Regions from separate parts of the Planococcus liqunii genome, predicted to be linked through region 2. Evidence: riboswitches for the same ligand, from Rfam matches in the RefSeq annotation. Region 2 holds a riboswitch; each other region holds the start of a gene.
What was found. A riboswitch is a leader RNA that binds a small molecule or an ion and turns the genes downstream of it on or off. The one in region 2 is predicted to bind lysine.
Positions count from the first base shown of each region.

Region 1: linked by a shared signal. The riboswitch ahead of QWY22_RS06330 (Na+/H+ antiporter NhaC family protein) and the one ahead of dapA (4-hydroxy-tetrahydrodipicolinate synthase) in region 2 are both predicted to bind lysine.
Region 3: linked by a shared signal. The riboswitch ahead of QWY22_RS07575 (aspartate kinase) and the one ahead of dapA (4-hydroxy-tetrahydrodipicolinate synthase) in region 2 are both predicted to bind lysine.

Region 1 is NZ_CP129238.1:1,261,667-1,268,236, forward strand. Features, by position in the region: gene QWY22_RS06310 (DNA alkylation repair protein) at 1-506, opposite strand, end outside; gene QWY22_RS06315 (DUF72 domain-containing protein) at 684-1,544, shown strand; gene QWY22_RS06320 (sulfite exporter TauE/SafE family protein) at 1,544-2,371, shown strand; gene QWY22_RS06325 (bifunctional metallophosphatase/5'-nucleotidase) at 2,385-3,728, shown strand; lysine riboswitch at 3,799-3,981, shown strand; gene QWY22_RS06330 (Na+/H+ antiporter NhaC family protein) at 4,093-5,670, shown strand; gene QWY22_RS06335 (sodium-dependent transporter) at 5,861-6,570, shown strand, end outside.
Region 2 is NZ_CP129238.1:3,532,188-3,538,757, forward strand. Features, by position in the region: gene QWY22_RS17445 (MDR family MFS transporter) at 1-1,220, opposite strand, end outside; gene QWY22_RS17450 (hypothetical protein) at 1,413-1,685, opposite strand; gene QWY22_RS17455 (TraB/GumN family protein) at 1,781-2,947, opposite strand; gene ypfJ (KPN_02809 family neutral zinc metallopeptidase) at 3,081-3,929, opposite strand; gene QWY22_RS17465 (class I SAM-dependent methyltransferase) at 3,999-4,601, opposite strand; lysine riboswitch at 4,710-4,889, shown strand; gene dapA (4-hydroxy-tetrahydrodipicolinate synthase) at 5,014-5,895, shown strand; gene QWY22_RS17475 (STAS domain-containing protein) at 5,960-6,570, opposite strand, start outside.
Region 3 is NZ_CP129238.1:1,496,457-1,503,026, forward strand. Features, by position in the region: gene trxA (thioredoxin) at 206-520, shown strand; gene uvrC (excinuclease ABC subunit UvrC) at 567-2,363, shown strand; lysine riboswitch at 2,401-2,576, shown strand; gene QWY22_RS07575 (aspartate kinase) at 2,702-3,916, shown strand; gene QWY22_RS07580 (succinate dehydrogenase cytochrome b558 subunit) at 4,553-5,167, shown strand; gene sdhA (succinate dehydrogenase flavoprotein subunit) at 5,213-6,570, shown strand, end outside.

The sequences.
Region 1 (6,570 bases), 1.7 Mb from region 2:
CTAAGGATCATCGTGTCGGTTTCTTGTTTGTATTTTAATTGATGAAGAATAGCGGCGCGGTTTGTCCACATGTTTTCTGCTTGCGACCATTCGAGCATGGCACGCGTTCCGGCAGCCCGTTCATTTTTGACCACAAGGCCAACTGTCCGCGGTGCGATGGCATCCACACTGTCCCACCAGGACTTGCTTTCGATCAATTGCCGCAAAAAGGGCAGATCAGCAAGCGACAAGTGCTTAACCATTTTTTCGAGCAAAGCGATGGCCGCATACTGGTACTCGCGTTCCGGCAGTTCATACAGTTTCCATACTTCTTCTTTTAAACGCTCGGGCTCAGGGAGATGATATTCGCTAAACTGTTCCTTCAGCAAGGTTTTCCGTAAGGGTGTTTTGATGCCAAGAAAGGCAAATTGATGTCGCATATAAGCGCTCATCGGCACAGCAAGCTCTTCGTTGCGACGGGCTTTGAATTTCTCGATCATTCCTTTATGGTCCCATGCTTTTTTCATGGAAATCATCTCCTCACCCTTTTTTTAAAGTGTAGCATATCCGAAAGCAGGGAAATGTACAGCAACTGCTTTTTTTCTATTGGAAACCTTGCAATTGCCGTAAAGGGCATCTTACAAAAAGACGTCCAATTTTTTGTGTGCTATCATAAAATAATAACGAAAAATGGAGGCGGGACGATGATATACGTTGGTTTGACAGGTTGGGGCGACCATCCGGACGTCTACAGCCCAGGCTCAAAGAAAACAGAAAAACTAATTGACTACAGCTCGCATTTTCCAATCGTTGAATTGGATTCATCGTTCTATGCAGTCCAGCCCGAGCGCAATATCCGCAAATGGATCAACGAGACGCCGGAAGGATTTCAGTTTGTGGTGAAAGCGTATCAAGGCATGACCGGGCATCAGCGCGGGGAAAACCCATTCGATAGCCGCGACGAAATGTTTGAAGCATTCCGCTTGTCGATTCGGCCTTTAAAGGAAGCGGGGAAGCTGGCGATGGTGCTGCTTCAGTTTCCGCCTTGGTTTGATTGCCAGCGGGACAATGTCGAACAAATCCGGGAGATTGTCGGGCGTTTGCAGGAATTTGATTTGGCAATCGAGTTTCGCCACCAATCGTGGTATGCTCCGGAACTAAAGGAGAAGACGATTGAATTTTTAAGGGAAAACAACTTGATCCATTCAGTTTGCGATGAACCGCAGGCAGGAGACGGTTCCATTCCATTAGTGCCGATTTCCACCCGAGAAGACAAAGTGCTCTTTCGGCTGCACGGCCGCAATGTCCACGGCTGGCTGAATCCGGGCAATGCCAAAAAATGGCGGGAAGTCCGTTACTTATATGATTACAATAAAAAAGAGCTGGAAGAAATTAGCGAAGCCGTTGCATCCTTAGAAAAATCCACTGATAAGGTGTATGTGATTTTCAATAACAACTCCGGCGGCCATGCGGCGGGAGACGCCAAACAATTCCAAGAGATGAATGGATTGGAATTTCAAGGACTCAATGAGAAACAGCTCGATTTGTTTGAAGGTGAATTTTAATGGAGTTTGTGCTAATTGCGATTGTTGGCTTATTGTCAGGAATCGTAGGTGCGTTGATCGGCCTTGGCGGAGGGGTCATTCTCGTTCCGGCCATGCTGTTTCTCGGCACGGCGTTTACGTTTTTCCCTGAGTTGTCACCACAGAAAATTGTTGGGCTATCGGTGATCATGATGATTTTTACAGGGCTATCCTCCACTTTGTCTTATATGAAAGTGAAAACCGTCGATTACCGAAGCGGATTTATCTTTTTTGCAGGAAGTGCTCCTGGAACCATTATTGGAGCATTTGTGAATAAAGGGCTAGATTTGCCTTCTTTTAACTTGTATTTCGGCATTTTGCTGGTCTTCCTGGCGGCTTTGCTGTTAGTTCGGGACCGGCTAAAAGAAGTCCACTGGTTTGTCGACAACGGCAAAAAGTATCATTTTAAGGATTCTATGAACAAGGAATATGTTTATGGATACCCGATTTGGGCGGCGCTTGTGCTGACATTTGCTGTCGGTTTTGCTTCCGGCCTGTTTGGCATCGGCGGCGGCTCGATGATGGTGCCAGCCATGATTCTGCTGTTCTTATTCCCGCCGCACGTGGCAGTCGGTACTTCCATGTTCATGGTGTTTTTATCGGCGATTGTCAACTCCATCACCCATTTTTCACTTGGCAACATTCCATGGATTTACACATTGGCTGTAGTGCCCGGAGCTTATATCGGGGCGAAAATAGGGGCAGGGTTAAACAAAAAACTTCAGTCTGAGACGCTTGTCGTCATATTGCGCATTGCCTTATTGGTGTTGGGGCTGCGCTCGATCTACGAAGGATTATTCAGTTCTTAAAGAGGTGGAAGTAATGGGTGAGACCATTCATATATATCATACAAACGATTTGCACAGCCATTTTTCGAATTGGCCGCGCATCAAGAACTTACTGGCTGAGCGGAAGCGCTGGCATGAGGAAGAAGGGGACATCTGCCTGATTCTCGATATCGGCGACCATGTCGACCGCTCGCATCCTTACACGGAAGGAACAGCCGGAAAAGGCAATGTGGAATTGCTGAATGATGCCGAGTACGATGCGGTAACCATCGGCAATAATGAGGGCATTACGCTGTCCAAAGAAGAATTGGACGAATTATATGTACAAGCTGATTTTGACGTGATTGTCGCTAATTTGCATGAGCCGAACGGCGACCGTCCCGAATGGGCAAAACCGCACCGGCTGATCGAAACAAAAAGCGGGTATACCATTGGTCTCGTCGGCGCTACGGCCGAATTCACCCCGTTCTATAAACGCCTCGGCTGGACGATTTCAGACGCTAAAAACGCCATTATAGAGGCTGTAGAGGCTATTAAAGGAGAGGCAGACCTGATTATCTGCCTATCGCATTTGGGCGTCAAGGAAGACGAATATTTAGCGGAATTATGCCCGGACATTGACGTGATTCTAGGAGCCCATACACACCATATTTTTCATGAAGGAAAATTAATCGGCAATACTTTGCTCGGTGCCGCTGGAAAATTTGGCATGTACATTGGCCATGTCACCATCGAGCCCTTTCTCCAGGAGAAAAAAGCGCAATTGATTGAAACCGCGACGCTGCAAAACAGCGACGACACATTCAACGAGCTGCTGATTGAACAAGGCAAAGCGCAATTGGATGAGCCGATTTTTTATAATGAGAAAGAGTTGAAGGCGGAATGGTTCAAAGACTCCGCACTTGCTGAATTGTTTGGCGAAGCCTTGCTGGAATTTTCAGGTGCTCCTTGTGCGTTATTTAATGCCGGGTTGTTTATGGAAGACATGCCGATCGGAAAAGCAACCCGCTACGACTTCCATAAAATGCTGCCGCATCCGATTAATCCGTGTTTGATCGAGCTGACCGGGGCAGAGCTGAAAGAAATTTATATGCAGTCCTTAAATGCAGAGTGGCCGCATATTGAATTGAAAGGGATGGGGTTCCGGGGAGCAGTGGTCGGCAAAATGATCCGGGTGGGCCTGGAGTTGAGAAATCATCAGCTGTTTGTCGGCGGAAAACCGGCAGCCCACGACGAAACCTTCGAACTGATTACATTGGATATGTTTACGTTCGGCTACTTTTTCCCATCGCTGAAGCGCGCTCCGAAAAAGTATTTTATGCCCGAATTCCTGCGGGACGTTTTCAGCCAGTATTTCCGGAGCAAAGCCATCCGTTGAAAGAAAATTCGCACTTAATATACATTTGATTTTGTAAATTGTATGGGCTATGCTTACTATGAAATAAATATTGATGGGTAGAGGCTGCAAAACTTATAAGTACGATGTGCGAGTGTGACAACGTTGAACACATCCAAAAGGAAGTTTTGCCGAAGTTCTTTTTTTGCTGTCACTGAAAAAAGAGCTGGGGGTATTCTGAACAAGAATGCCACTGTCGTTTATGTTTTAACATAGGCGAAGAGCTACAGGGTTGTTTGGTGTTTGAACGCACAGACGAATTGTAGAGGGCTGACTGTATCCATTGGGAGACAGTGAGTTCTTTTTTCTTTCTCTTCCATTCTAAAAAACAGGAGGAATCTGTAACATGGAAAACACTTTTTTTTCGATCTTGCCGCCAATCATTGCGATTGTCATGGTGCTGCTGACTCGCCGCGTGCTTTTATCGCTCGGCGCGGGAATTGTGGCGGGTGCTTTGATTTTAACATCGTTTGCGCCGCTGGAAGCATTGCGGGAAGTTTATAATTCATTTGCCATTACGTTCTGGGACGAAGGCTTTAACGCTTATAACGTCTTCATCATTCTGTTCCTGCTCTTGCTCGGAATCATCACTGCGTTCGTCAGTTTGTCCGGCGGAAGCCATGCTTTTGCAGAGTGGGCAGCTACACGCATCAAGAGCCGCCGAGGCGCTAAAATTCTTACAGTAATGCTTGGCATGGTTATATTTATCGATGATTACTTTAATGCCTTGGCAGTTGGACAAGTGGCGCGTCCAATTACGGACCGCTATAAAGTATCCCGTGCTAAACTGGCATACTTCATCGATTCTACCGCTGCACCGGTCTGTGTCATTTCACCGGTATCCAGCTGGGGAGCAGCAATTATCGGGATTGTAGCAACAATTTTAGCGGGCCAAAGCTATGTACAGATGTCTGCTCTCCAAGCTTTCGTATGGATGGCGCCGATGAACTTTTACGTCATAGCCACCTTGGCCATTGTCTTTTTCATTGCCATTCGCGACGTGGATTTTGGTGCGATGAGAAAACACGAAATCCGTGCCATCGAAACAGGTGAATTATATGATGCCAATAAAACAATTCCAGGTGAAATGAAGGAAGATTTCCCGACGCATTCCCATGGCCATGTCATGGATTTATTGCTGCCAATCATCTTGCTGATTGCCGGAACTGTCGGTTCTATGCTGTACACAGGTTACCAGAATGCTGGACAAATTTTTGATATCTGGTTAATTTTCGAAAACACCGACGTACCAACTTCCTTACTGGTAGGAGGGCTGCTCGGAGCGGTTTCTTCTATTCTGTTGTACGTGAGACAATTTAAAAAGAACAAAACGGCCAATGCGACATGGATGTTTAAAGGGATTGCTGAAGGCATTAAGTCCATGTCCGGAGCGGTGTTCATTTTAATCTTTGCCTGGTCGTTGAGCTACTTGATCGATGCCCTTCAAACCGGCTTGTATTTGGCAGACCTTGTCACTGCATGGAACTTGCCGACAGCAGTTTTGCCGGTATTGTTATATGTACTTGCAGGGTTTATGGCATTTTCAACAGGAACTTCATGGGGGTCGTTCGGAATATTGCTTCCGATCGCAGGAAATATTATGGCTCAGGCGGCGCCTGAACTTTTGTTGCCGGCATTGGCAGCAGTATTGGCAGGAGCCGTATTCGGCGACCATTGCTCACCTATTTCGGATACCACGATTTTGTCGTCGACGGGAGCGGGGAGCAACCATATGGATCACGTCTTAACGCAATTGCCTTATGCATTGACCGCTGCTGCGATTGGCGCGGTAGGGTATATTGTCATAGGGTTTACCGGTTCGCTTTGGCTGGCACTAGCATCCGTTATTGTTATTTTAGTGATATTGTTTGTAATCTGGTCTAAGCAGGGTTCTTTAGTTGGAAAACAAGTAAATACTCAATAATAAAAAAGCAGAGATTTAAAATCTCTGCTTTTTTATTATTATTTTAATAGTTTTCTTTTGGAATCTTTTAATTTGTCTTTACTTTAATTGCCCTCATAGTTATACTATTTTTAGATTATCAAATAATCTGAAAATAAACAAACTTCCTATTTTTCTGTAATAAAAATGGGAGCACAAAGGGGGAACAAAAATGGAACGTTCGCAATGGGGTACGCGAGCCGGTTTCGTTATGGCGGCAATCGGTTCCGCAGTAGGTTTAGGAAACATTTGGCGTTTTCCATACGTCGCTTATGAAAATGGTGGAGGAGCATTCTTTATACCGTACTTATTCGCTCTGCTTACAGCAGGAATCCCGATTTTAATCATGGAATTCACCATTGGTCAAAAGTTTCGTGGATCAGCGCCCCTATCATTCTTTAGAATGAGTGGGAAAAAACTGGAATGGCTCGGATGGTGGGCAGTTTTCGTATCGTTTATCATTTCCTGTTATTATGCTGTTATTATCGCCTGGGCAATTCGCTATACCATCTTCTCATTCAATTTAGCGTGGGGATCAGATACAGAAGGGTTCTTGTTTAATGAATTTTTACATTTAACGGTGCAGCCTGGGCAAACGGGCGGAATTGTATGGGGAGTCTTTATTCCATTAGCATTTGTTTGGATAATTACGCTTGGAATATTATTTGCCGGTGTCAAAAAGGGGATTGAACTGGCAAACCGCATCTTTATACCGACACTTGTTGTTATTTTCTTAATCGTCGTGTTGCGTGCTGTAACTTTAGATGGCGCGTTGATGGGGCTTGATGCATTCTTCAAGCCGAATATTGAAGAGCTTATGAACCCGGCAGTTTGGGTCGCAGCTTATGGTCATATTTTCTTTAGCTTATCTGTAGCATTTGC
Region 2 (6,570 bases):
TGGCGCATCGTATTGCTCATCGCGGTGCCATGCGGGATGAGGCGTTCGGGCAACTGATTGAGCCCAGCAGTGGTGACCGGCATCATCACCAGAGAAACGCCAAACATCCGGATGGCGTGCATAACAGCCAAATACGCGAAGGAAGTCGTTGTTGTCAGCACTGCGAACTGGAACGTGGAAACCGTTACGATCAACAGCCCAACAACCGCCAGCCATTTGCCGCCTGCTGCATCGAAAATCTTGCCGGCAACCGGGTTCATCGCTCCCATGATGATAGCCCCTGGCAGCAGCATCAAGCCGGATTCAAAGGCGGTAAAGCCGTGCATATTCTGCATGTAAATCGGCAAAATGGTCGCGCTGCCGATCATGGAAATAAAGACAATAACGCTTAGTATCGTCGACAAGGTGAAAATACCATAAGAAAACACGCCGAATTCCAGCAATGGCTCCTTCAAGCGGGATTGGCGGCGGATAAACACTACCAGCGAAACAATGCCAACCACAATCGATAAGATGACGGGCCAGCTCCCCCATCCTGAATTGCCGGCACTGGAAAAGCCGTAAAGAATGCCGCCAAAGCCGAACGTGGAACAGATGACAGACGGCAAATCCAATTTCGGAAAAGTCTGCTTGGTCACATTGCGCAGCAGGAAATACGCCAACACAAAATCAACGATGGCAATGGGAATCACGATGTAAAAAAGCGCACGCCATGGATACTGCTCCACAATCCAGCCCGACAAGGTCGGGCCAAGCGCCGGGGCAAACGAAATCACCAGCCCGAACAAACCCATGGCCTGCCCCCGCTTTTCAACCGGGAACACCATAAACAAGATGGTTTGCGTCAATGGCATCATGATGCCGGCACCCGAAGCCTGCACAATGCGGCCGACCATCAGCAACGGAAAACCCGGAGCCAGCGCACAAATGATGGTGCCGGCAGCAAACAAGCCGATAGCCGCCAAAAATAAGCGGCGCGTCGAAAATTTGCCGATCAAAAATGCCGTAATCGGGATCATGACCCCGTTCACCAGCATGAAAACCGTCGTCAGCCATTGCGCCACATTGGCGTTAATGTCCAAATCGTCCATAATATGCGGCAAGGCGGTGGCAAGCAAGGTTTGATTCAGGATCGCCACAAAGACACCCGCCATCAATACGGCCAAAAACGGTCCTTTACGGAAATTTATGTCCGTGGCTGACTGCTGCTCATTTTTCATTGCCCTCCACCTCCGCATATTGAAAGTGAAAATCTGTCTATATTGCTGATTACCCGCTGCCACATCAAAAAAACGCGCATTCATTCACCTGCACGCTTCCCCTACTCTTTGTATAGATTTTGTATAATACAATAAGCGATCCATTGCTCTTTTCTGGCTGACACAAAAAAGCCGGATTTCTCCGGCCCCGTTTTAAGACAGCGGCAAATGCGTCGTTTTCTGTTTCATGTAATACGCTGCAGCGAAGATGGCGATGGGAACCAAAATGCTGAGCCGGAACCAGATGCCCTGGCCTCCAAGGAAAATCAGCATCATCGGAACCAATATGGCGGCACCGCTCCACACAAGCGCTTTCCATGAACTTTTCCACAAACCGTAGATAAACAGGATGACTGAAGCGATGACCAGTGACCAGAGCAGAATACCCATGACAAAGAGGCCCATCAGCAGTTCCTCCTCAACCATAATGTCTTGCTGCTCTTCTATACCCCTTTTCCATTTTTTCAACGCTGCCCAAAATAAAAAAACCAGACGCGAACTTTGCGTCTGGTTTTAGGGAATTATAGATTTTTCAGGAACAACCGGATCACATCGGCGCTGCCTATAATATTGCCGGCTGCTGTTCCCAGGTTGGTGAGAACGACCACCAAAAGGACCCGTGTGACTTTATTATCCCAGAAGCCTTTCAGCGTAAAGACATCTCTCGACAATGTTTCAAAATCGCCGACATTCGGGCGTCTCACGTAAGCCTGCATCAGGCCCGAGAACCAACCGGCAGCAAGCAGTGGATGCAGTGCGCCGACCGGCCCTCCGACAAAGGCGGTCAAAATCGCCAACGGATGGCCAAATGCCAATGCGGCGCCGATTGCGCCAAGTGAAGCGGTCCACAGCACCCAACTGATGGTGCCGTCAATGCCCGCTGCCGGGTTGTTGTAAAACGTGATGGCCAGCAGCGCGATTAAAAGAATTGGCAGCGCCCATCCGATAATGGTCGGCCATTTCGATTTCGGCGGCACTTCGGACAGCGCTTTTAAATCATGGTCGTTATGGATCTCTTTCGTAATCCCCGGCACATGGGCGGCGCCAAGAACAGCCACCACTTTATCGCCCGGCGCATCTTTGATTTTCTGCGCCAAGTATTGGTCGCGTTCGTCGATCAGCGGTTTTTTCAGCCTCGGAAACGATTGCGTAAAATCGTTCAGTACTGCATTCAGCGTATCTTGTGATTTCATTTTTTCCAGGTCTTCCTCGGAAATCGTCTCTTTGCTGAAAATGCTGAAGAACACCGACGTCAATAGCTGCGCTTTCCCCATAAACCCGATATTGCTCCAAATCCGCGAGAACGTCACTTGGATGTTGCGGTCAGCAAGCACCAGTTCTGCCCCTGTTTCTTTGGCTGATGCGATTCCCTGAATCATTTCCTGGCCCGGCTTGATACCGAACTGGTCCGCTAAGCGGTTCTGGAACGAAGAAATGGCCAGATTCATCAACAACAGGCTCGATTTCTTTTCCTTGATGACTTTGAAAATATCGGTCTCTTTCCATTTGCTGTTTTCCATGACTGACTGATAGCGCTGTGCATCAAGTTCTATGCAAACCGAATCCGGACGTTCCGTTTCGATGACCTGCTTGACTTGTTCTGCACTTTGGCGCGATACGTGCGCTGTCCCGATGAGGATCAGTTCACGGCCGTCAAGCTGGATGCGTGTAATATTTTCTTCATGCATAAAATTTCTTCCTTCATAGAACTGATTTCTTCCCGCTGTAACGCGAAAAGACTGTCTATTTCAATAATGAATCACAACACCAAAAATATCAATGCAGGGCTCTTCGTTTCCCGATTTTTTTCGCAGGAAAGCGTCACAGTTCCGGAGCATTGAACGTATCGCCGCCTTGGATGGTTCCGCTGTCAAACCCTTTATAGAACCAGCGCTTGCGCTGTTCGGAAGTACCGTGTGTAAAACTCTCCGGAACCGCATAACCGCGCGAGCGTTTCTGGATGGTGTCATCCCCGACAGCACTTGCTGCCGTCAAGGCTTCTTCCAGGTCCCCTTCTTCCAGAAGGTCCATGCCCTGTGCATGGTGCGCCCAGACACCGGCGTAGTAATCAGCCTGCAATTCAAGCTTAACCTGCAGTTTATTGTATTCCTCTTCGCTCAGCTGGTTCCGCAGCGGCTGGACTTGTTCCATAACACCCAGTAAATTCTGTACGTGGTGCCCGACTTCATGGGCAATGACATAGGCCATTGCAAAATCGCCCGGCGCCTGGAACTGCTGCTGTAATTCATCGTAGAAACTTAAGTCGATGTAGAGCTTTTGGTCACCTGGACAATAGAACGGACCGACTGCCGCCCCTGCGGTTCCACAAGCAGATTCCACGCTGCCATTAAAAAGGACCAATGTCGGTTCGGCATACTCCATGCCCTGCTTCGCAAAAACTTCTGCCCAGACATATTCCGTATCCGCCAGCACCACCGATACAAAATCGGCCAGTTCCTGCTCCTGCTCGGTTTCTACGTAAGGTTCATTCGACTGCGTGCCAGAACCGGCGCCATCCAGCAGAATGCCCGGGTCGCCTCCAAGAAACGCAAACAAAAGGACAATAAGCAAACCGCCGATGCCGCCGCCTGCTACCAGTTTCCCTCCGCCGCCTCCAGACCCTCTCCGGTCTTCGACGTTTCTGCTGCCTTGCCTGCCTCTCCACTTCATAAAAATTCGCTCCTCGCAAATACACTTTTCTTAAGCTTATACCCCAATTAGCGCAAGTTCTAATCCACTTCACGGAAGCCGGTAAATCAGGAAGCGTTCGCGGAGGTCGCGCTCCATGCCCGGAAGCGGGATTTCCGCCGTCTGTTCAAACAGCGTCCGGTGTTCCAAATAGTCTACGTAATCCTCCGACGGAAAAAACAGGATCAACTCGACCTGGCGCGGCGCCTCTTCCACCGAATTTAAAATATTGTTGACAGTAGACATAAAAATCTGGATCGAAAACGGATTAAAGAAATAAAACCGGTTGTCTCCCGGCGCAACGCCATAATCCTGTGCCAGGCAGCAGCAAAAATCAATCTTCCCTTTGGCCTGTCTGTACTTCTTCTCATAATGTGCACGGTTTTCCAATGCTTCTTCGTAAAAGGCTTCATCCATCTCGACGCCGGCCGACTCCACATCAAAGCGGTGATGTACATAGAAATTCAGCCGGCCTTTGCCGCAGCCAAAATCTACGAGCCGGTCTTCAGGCGCCAGTCTGTATTCGCCGAACAGAATGTCCAGCAGCGCATACGGCGTGGGCTCGTAGCGGTTGTGGTGCAGCGAACCCGGAAAGCCTGCTTGGCTCTTCGCGGTGCGGATGTTCAATCGTTCATCGCGTTGCTGCTCATTCACAGTGCTTCCCTCCATTTCAGTAAAAATAGTACGCCCTTCCCTTGCATTTGGAAAGGGAATTTGATAAAGTTTAGCTAATTCAATATTTTCTTGCTCCTGTAAACACGGAGTGAGGATAGAGGCGCAAAAACCATCAGTACACGAACCGAGGAGTAATGAGATCCTGTGACGTTCCTGGAAAGGGGGATTTGCCGAAGCGGTGAGGCACTCATGGTCGATTCCGCTGGTTCTGCATTAAACAAATGTAGGACTGTCATATAGGAAACTATATGGAGGGCTATCTGACGCACAGAAACGATGGATGAACATTGTTTCTATACGCAGCAACGATGCCTTCGTTGCTGCTTTTTTATTTTACATGCGGCTGGTCCATCACCTCTGATTCTAAAAAAAATGAGAAAAGGGTGGTATTATGAATTTCGGCCAAATTATTACAGCAATGGTGACGCCATTTGATGCAAACGGGGAAATCGACTTTCCAGCAACTAAAAACTTAGTGGAGCATTTGATCGCCAACGGATCAGATGGGCTGGTGGTGGCCGGCACAACCGGTGAATCGCCGACTCTTTCGACGGAAGAAAAAGTGCAGCTGTTCAAATTCGTCGTGGAAACAGCCAAAGGGCGCATTCCCATCATTGCCGGAACCGGATCAAACAACACGCGCGCATCCATCTCCCTGACCAAACAAGCGGAAGACGTCGGCGTCGACGCCATTATGCTGGTAACGCCGTATTACAATAAACCTTCACAGGAAGGCATGTTCCAGCATTTCCGGGCCATTGCCGCATCAACACGCCTGCCGATCATGCTATACAACATCCCGGGGCGCAGCGTCGTCAACTTGTCCGTAGATACCGTTGTCCGCTTGTCGCAAATTGACAACATCGTCTCCATCAAAGAAGCGAGCGGCAACTTGGACGCCGCGGCTGAAATCATTGAACGCACCGACGATTCCTTCACGCTTTACAGCGGAGACGACAGCTTGACCTTGCCGATTCTTTCGATTGGAGGCAACGGCATCGTCTCAGTCGCGGCGCATATCATCGGAAACGAAATGAAAGACATGATCACGAACTTCCGAAACGGCAACAATACAGCGGCTGCAGCAGCACACCGCAGGCTTCTGCCGGTCATGAATGCCCTGTTTGCTGCACCAAACCCGGTGCCGGTAAAAACTGCCTTGAATTTGTCAGGCGTAGAAGTCGGCAACGTCCGCTTGCCGATGATTCCATTGAACGAATCTGAAACTCTGACATTGCGTCAGGTATTGTCGTCTGGCAGAGTCAATTCCTAATTGGATTCAATAAATGAAGAATAAGCAGAAAACCGCTGAAGCCAACGCTTCAGCGGTTTTTCTCTTACTTCATTTCAGTCAGTTTTTTAAATGCCTGTTTCAAGCTTCCACCCAGCGCCAGCTGATTGACGTCGATTCCGAGCTGGACCATGGTTTGGGCGATTTCCGGGCGGATGCCGGTCAAGACGGCTTTGACGCCGATCAGGTTCAAGGATTGCGTTAGCTTGATGATTTGCTCGGCAACCATTGAATCGACTTTAACGACACCCGACAAGTCGATGATGAGCACGGAAACCTGCAGGCGGCCAACAGCAAGCAGGGTTTTTTCGAGAATGTGCTGTGCGCGGTCCACTTCAATGGCTCCAACAATCGGCAAAATGGCAATTTGGTCATTCACCGGGACAACCGGTGATGACAACTCCAGGAATTCTTGCCGGGCAACTGCCAAATTCTTCTGATAGCTGTTGATATACGTTGAACTGTAAGAATGGGCAGCATGGTCCAGCAGGGAATGGAAAAACTCCATCACCTCAAACAGGATTTCCAATGGCATCTTTCTATGCAGGGCTTCTGTTTTAATGACCTTGCCGATATGCTTGCGGTACAAATGCGTCTCTGCCAAGGCACTATCAAGCGACATGCCTTCTTTCAAAAAATGATTCCCCGTAGCTTCCC
Region 3 (6,570 bases), 1.9 Mb from region 2:
AGAAACTGGACTGAGCGAAGCGAAGGAAGCGGCTGAAGCCGTGCCCGCGGAAAGCGTCTGGCTGAAGCGAATGAAACGGCTTAGTTTTCCGTTTATTCCCCGTATTTTCCGGGTAAAGAAGCATTAGGCAAATAAATAGCTAGGCGAATTTCGGCATGCTATAATCAGAGCATAGTTTGGTTACACTACTAAGGAGGAATTATTCATGGCAATTGTACACGGAACAGATCAGAACTTTTCACAAGAAATCTCAGAAGGTTTAGTATTAGTAGATTTTTGGGCTACATGGTGCGGACCTTGTAAAATGATTGCTCCAGTATTGGAAGAATTAGACGCTGAAATGAGCGATAAAGTAAAAATCGTAAAAGTAGACGTCGACGAAAACCAAGAAACTGCCGGCAAATACGGCATCATGTCAATTCCGACTCTTCTATTGATGAAAGACGGAGAAACAGTTGACAAAGTGGTTGGATTCAGACCAAAAGAAGCTTTGGCAGAATTGGTTAATCAACACGCATAATTCTAAACCGGGTCCTGGTGGCCCGGTTTTTTAATAGGGTGAGACTATGGCAAACGAACTGATTCAACATAAATTAGCAATCCTTCCCGACCAGCCCGGCTGTTATCTAATGAAAGACCGCCAAAATACGATTATCTATGTCGGCAAGGCAAAGGTGCTGAAAAACCGCGTGCGGTCGTATTTTACGGGAAGCCATGACGCCAAAACGCAGCGGTTGGTAGGGGAAATCGTGGATTTTGAATATATCGTCACCAATTCCGAAAAAGAAGCATTGATTTTGGAATTGAATTTGATCAAAAAGCATGATCCGAAATACAATATCATGCTGAAAGACGACAAAACCTATCCGTACTTGAAAATTACGGGTGAGCGCCATCCGAAGTTGATCATTACGCGCCAAGTTAAGCGCGATAAAGGCAAATACTTCGGACCTTATCCAAATGCCTACGCGGCAAGTGAAACGAAGAAATTGCTCGACCGGCTGTATCCGCTCCGGAAATGCCACACGATGCCGGACCGCGCCTGCCTTTATTACCATATGGGGCAGTGCCTGGCGCCGTGCATCAAACCGGTGGAAAAGGAAACATACCAGGAAATGATCGACGGCATTACGAAATTCCTGAACGGCGGATTCCGGGAAGTGAAAGAGCAGCTCGTCGAAAAAATGTCTGAGGCTTCCGAAAACCTGGAGTTTGAGCGGGCGAAGGAATACCGCGACCAAATCTCGCATATTGAAACGGTTATGGAAAAACAGAAAATGGCGATGAACGATTTTACCAACCGCGATGTATTTGCCTATGCAGTCGACAAAGGCTGGATGTGCGTGCAGGTGTTTTTCGTGCGCCAAGGCAAACTGATCGAACGGGACGTTTCGCTGTTTCCGCTGTACCGCGACCCGCAGGACGAATTCATGACGTACCTCGGGCAATTCTACGAGCAGTCGCACCATATGAAACCGAACGAAGTGCTGGTGCCGGAAGGCGTCGATGCGGACCTGGTGCGCGAATGGCTTGATATCCGGGTGCTGGTGCCGCAGCGCGGCAAGAAAAAAGACTTGGTGGAACTGGCGAAGAAAAATGCCGACATTGCCATCAAGGAAAAGTTCGGGCTGTTGGAGCGCCAAGAAGAGCGGACGGTCGGAGCTTGCTTGGAGCTTGGCGAAGCGATGAATATCGCCACTCCACTCCGCATTGAAGCATTCGATAACTCGCATATTCAGGGAGCCGACGCCGTATCCGCGATGATCACATTTATCGACGGCAAGCCATCGAAAAAAGACTACCGCAAATACAAAACCCGCAATGCGTCAAAACCGGATGATTATGCCGCTATGCGGGAAGTGATTCGGCGCCGCTATTCGCGTGTGTTGAAAGACGGCCTGCCTTTGCCGGATTTGATTGTCATTGACGGCGGGAAAGGGCAAATGGAGTCCGCACGTGAAATCTTGGAAGACGAACTGGGCTTGTCGATTCCGATCGCCGGCCTGGCAAAAGACGCCAAGCACCAGACGTCCCAGCTGCTTTACGGAGATCCGATTGAAGTGGTGCCGCTGAAGCGTACGAGTGAAGCGTTTTATCTATTGCAGCGCATCCAGGACGAAGTTCACCGGTTCGTCATCACGTTCCACCGCCAGCTGCGCGGGAAGAATTCGATCCAGTCGGCCCTCGATAACTTGGAAGGCGTCGGGCCAAAACGCAAACAGCAGCTGCTGAAGCATTTCGGTTCCGTCAAGAAAATCAAAGAAGCGACAGTAGATGAGTTGAAGGAAGCGGGCATGCCGCTAAGCCTTGCGACATCCATCCAGCAGCATTTTGCCCAGCAGGCATTGCCAAGCGAGCAATAACATGCTATCGTAAAAACATAATTGAATCACTTGGAAAAGTGATGATAGAGGCGCGAACGTCAATAGTATCCATTCGGAGATTTGCAAAATCTGTGAGGTTTGGAAAAAGGGGCGGTCGCCGAAGTGTGCGGAGTGGTTGCAAACCCGTGTGCTGGTTCGGCATTTAAGAAGTGCCGGGCTGTCAGAGTCAATCTCTGGAGGGCTATCTCACATGGACGTTTTTCGTATTCGTACATGATAAAAGAGGTAGTTTGCTGCAGGCGCAGCGAGCTGCCTTTTTTTATTGCCAAACTTGGCATGCTGAGAGCCACATCTTAAAAATGTGGGAGTGAATGGACATGAAAACAGTCGTAATGAAATTTGGCGGGACTTCTGTGGCAACACCGGAAAAAATCATCGGTGTCGCCAAACGGGCAATCCGGGAAAAAGAAAAAGGCCATCGGGTCGTGATTGTTGTGTCCGCAATGGGCAAAACGACTGATACACTGCTAGCATTGGCAGGAGAGATATCAGCGGAGCCGTCAAAACGGGAAATGGACATGCTGCTCGCTACTGGCGAACAAGTGACCATTTCACTGTTGGCGATGGCGTTTAAATCGTTGGGCCATGAAGCGCTGTCGTTTACCGGCTGGCAAGCAGGCATTGAAACGGAATCTGTTCCGCGCAACGCCCGCATTGAAACCATCCACACCGAGCGGCTGGAACGGGTGCTTGATAACGGCTATATTTGTGTGGTTGCCGGATTCCAGGGAGTGGACCGGATCGGCAACATTACGACGCTTGGCCGCGGCGGTTCTGATACGACTGCTGTGGCGCTCGCTGCCGCACTTGGTGCAGACAAATGCGAGATTTATACCGATGTGGACGGTGTGTACACGTCCGATCCGCGTTCCGTGACCGGCGCACGCAAACTTGAGCAGATCTCGTATGACGAAATGCTTGAACTTGCCAATCTGGGTGCAGGCGTCCTGCATCCGCGTGCTGTAGAATTTGCGAAAAACAATAAAGTCCCGTTATCCGTCCGAGCCAGCTATTCGGACGAACCGGGCACAATCATACAAGAGGTGATCACTGTGGAGAAAAACTTAATCGTTCGCGGCGTTGCATTTGAACCGGGCATTGCACGGGTAACCGTTTCGTATAAAAAACCGTTCAATGGTTCACTGGCCAATATTTTTACGAAGCTGGCCGAACACCACATTGATGTGGACATCATTGTGCAAAGCATCACGGACGAATTTCCGCCGTCGGTGTCTTTCTCCATCAAAGAAGAAAGCCTCGAAGAAACAAAACGCGTACTGAACGAATTCCAGGAAGACATCCGCTTCTCAGCGGCGAATTACGAAGTCGGCTTATCAAAAGTTTCCATTGTCGGTTCCGGCATGGTTTCCAATCCTGGCGTGGCGGCGCAAATGTTCGACATTCTCCGAGTCCAGGGCATTCCAGTCAAAATGGTCAGTACGTCGGAAATTAAAATTTCCGTCGTCGTACCGGGAACGGATATGAAAGAAGCCGCCAATGCGCTGCACGATGCATTCGGCTTATCGGAATAAGCGAATAGAGGGAAAGCGTCCGCTCGTGAGCGGGCGCTTTTTTGTTTTGCTGATGCCCATGTATTAAGCGGTTCGGGTTTGCCTTCTGCTGGAGCAAAGAAGAACAGAGGATTTCATTTAGTGGATTGGACCGGATTACGAAAGTAAATGGCCAGTTTGAACAAAGATAAAGACTGCCATGTTATTATATATGTCAGAAAAATGACAATGCATCTCCCTTTTAACGCGGTAAAGCAGAATTGTTATAGGAGTATAGAAAAAAATAGCTTAATCCTTACCAGAATAGCTGAAGTATATTTTTTGTGATAAAATTCACATTCTACAAACAGAAATAGAATAGCATATTCCTCTAGTATCTCCAGACCAAACAGTCTCTATGTCATTAACAGTAAAATTCGAGGCTGAAGCAGCGAAAAAGGAACCGTTTTCAAAAAGGATGAAAATTTGATTTTAATATAATAAATTATGATTAAGAATCATAGACAAAAACCTTCGGTTGCCTTGACGCTCCTATTATCGGAGAGTACAATAAATATGTCATAATTTTGTATCATGATGTAAGGCAGTTAGAAAAAGCTTTCGTCTTTGAACGATTGTCTTTTTTTTGCTGCGTAACAATGTCTTGAGGGAGGTAAAATTTTGGAAAATCGAGAATTTTTATTGCGTAGGTTACACTCTTTACTCGGAATTATTCCGATCGGACTGTTCTTGACGCAGCACTTAATCGTCAACCATTTTGCAACGCAGGGTGAATCGTCATTCAATAATGCGTCTCACTTCATGGCGAATCTTCCATTCGTCATCTTCTTGGAGATTTTCGTTATTTATTTACCGTTGTTGTATCATGCTTTCTACGGTTTATACATAGCGTTTACTTCAAAACACAATGTGGGCAAATACAGCTACATGCGCAATGCATTGTTCACAGCACAACGCTATACAGGGGTTTTCCTTGTGATCTTTATCGCATGGCACGTGTTTGAAACTCGTTTCCAAGTTGCGATCGGCAATGCGGCTGAAGCGGACTTTAACATGATGGAAAACATTTTAAGCAATCCATTAATGTTAGCGTTTTATATTGTCGGTGTTCTAGCGGCAACATTCCACTTGGCTAACGGACTTTGGTCTTTCCTTGTTACTTGGGGAATCACGCAGTCTGAAAAAGCTCAACGCGGCGCAACTTATTTCACGCTTCTAGTGTTTGTTGTGCTTTCAATTATTGGTATCAGAGCTTTATTCGCGTTCGTTTAAGAACGATTGGATTATTGGTGAATTAAAAGAGGAGTGAATACCGAAATGGCGAAAGGCAAACTTATTATTGTCGGGGGCGGCCTTGCAGGACTGATGGCAGCTGTTAAAGCAGCCGAAGCAGGCTCACCCGTTGATTTATTTTCGATCGTCCCAGTTAAAAGATCCCACTCGGTTTGTGCTCAAGGCGGGATAAACGGGGCTGTAAATACAAAAGGTGAAGGAGATTCACCGGATATTCACTTTGACGATACGGTCTATGGTGGAGACTTCCTAGCGAACCAGCGTCCGGTTAAAGCAATGGCGGATGCTGCACCAGCGATTATCCGTTTGTTTGACCGCATGGGCGTTATGTTCAACCGGACTCCGGAAGGACTTCTTGACTTCCGCCGTTTTGGCGGAACAATGCACCACAGAACAGCTTTCGCAGGCGCGACAACAGGCCAGCAATTGCTTTACGCTCTAGACGAGCAAGTTCGCCGCCACGAAGTGAGCGGATTGGTTACAAAATACGAAGGCTGGGAATTCCTTGGCCTGGTGCTGGATGACCAAGGCGTAGGCCGCGGGATTACTGCACAAAACATGACTACGATGGAAATCCAAGCTTTCCGTGCGGATGCTGTCATTATGGCAACTGGCGGACCGGGGATCATCTTCGGCAAATCAACAAACTCGGTCATCAACACGGGATCTGCAGCTTCCATCGTTTATCAGCAAGGCGCGTATTATGCGAACGGCGAATTCATCCAAATTCACCCGACAGCAATTCCAGGAGACGATAAACTTCGTCTAATGTCCGAATCTGCACGCGGTGAAGGCGGACGTATCTGGACGTATAAAGATGGCAAGCCTTGGTACTTCCTGGAAGAAAAATATCCAGCTTATGGTAACTTAGTGCCTCGTGATATCGCAACACGCGAAATCTTCGATGTCTGTGTTAACCAAAAGCTAGGAATCAACGGCGAAAACATGGTTTATTTGGATCTATCACACAAAGATCCAAAAGAATTGGACATTAAACTAGGCGGCATCATCGAGATTTACGAGAAATTCACAGGTGATGACCCTCGCAAAGTACCGATGAAAATCTTCCCGGCTGTCCACTATTCAATGGGCGGTTTATGGGTTGATGACCATCAGTTCACAAGCATTCCGGGCGTTCTTGCTGCCGGTGAATGTGATTACTCCCAGCACGGTGCAAACCGTCTAGGTGCTAACTCGCTTCTATCTGCTGTTTACGGCGGTATGGTAGCAGGGCCGAACGCATTGGAGTATATCGAAGGCTTAGAAGTTCTTGCAGAAGACCTTCCTTCAGACATTTTCGAACGTGCAGTTGCTGAAGAGCAGCGCAAATGGGAAGAAATCCTTGCTCTTGACGGTACAGAGAATGCGTATGTACTTCACAA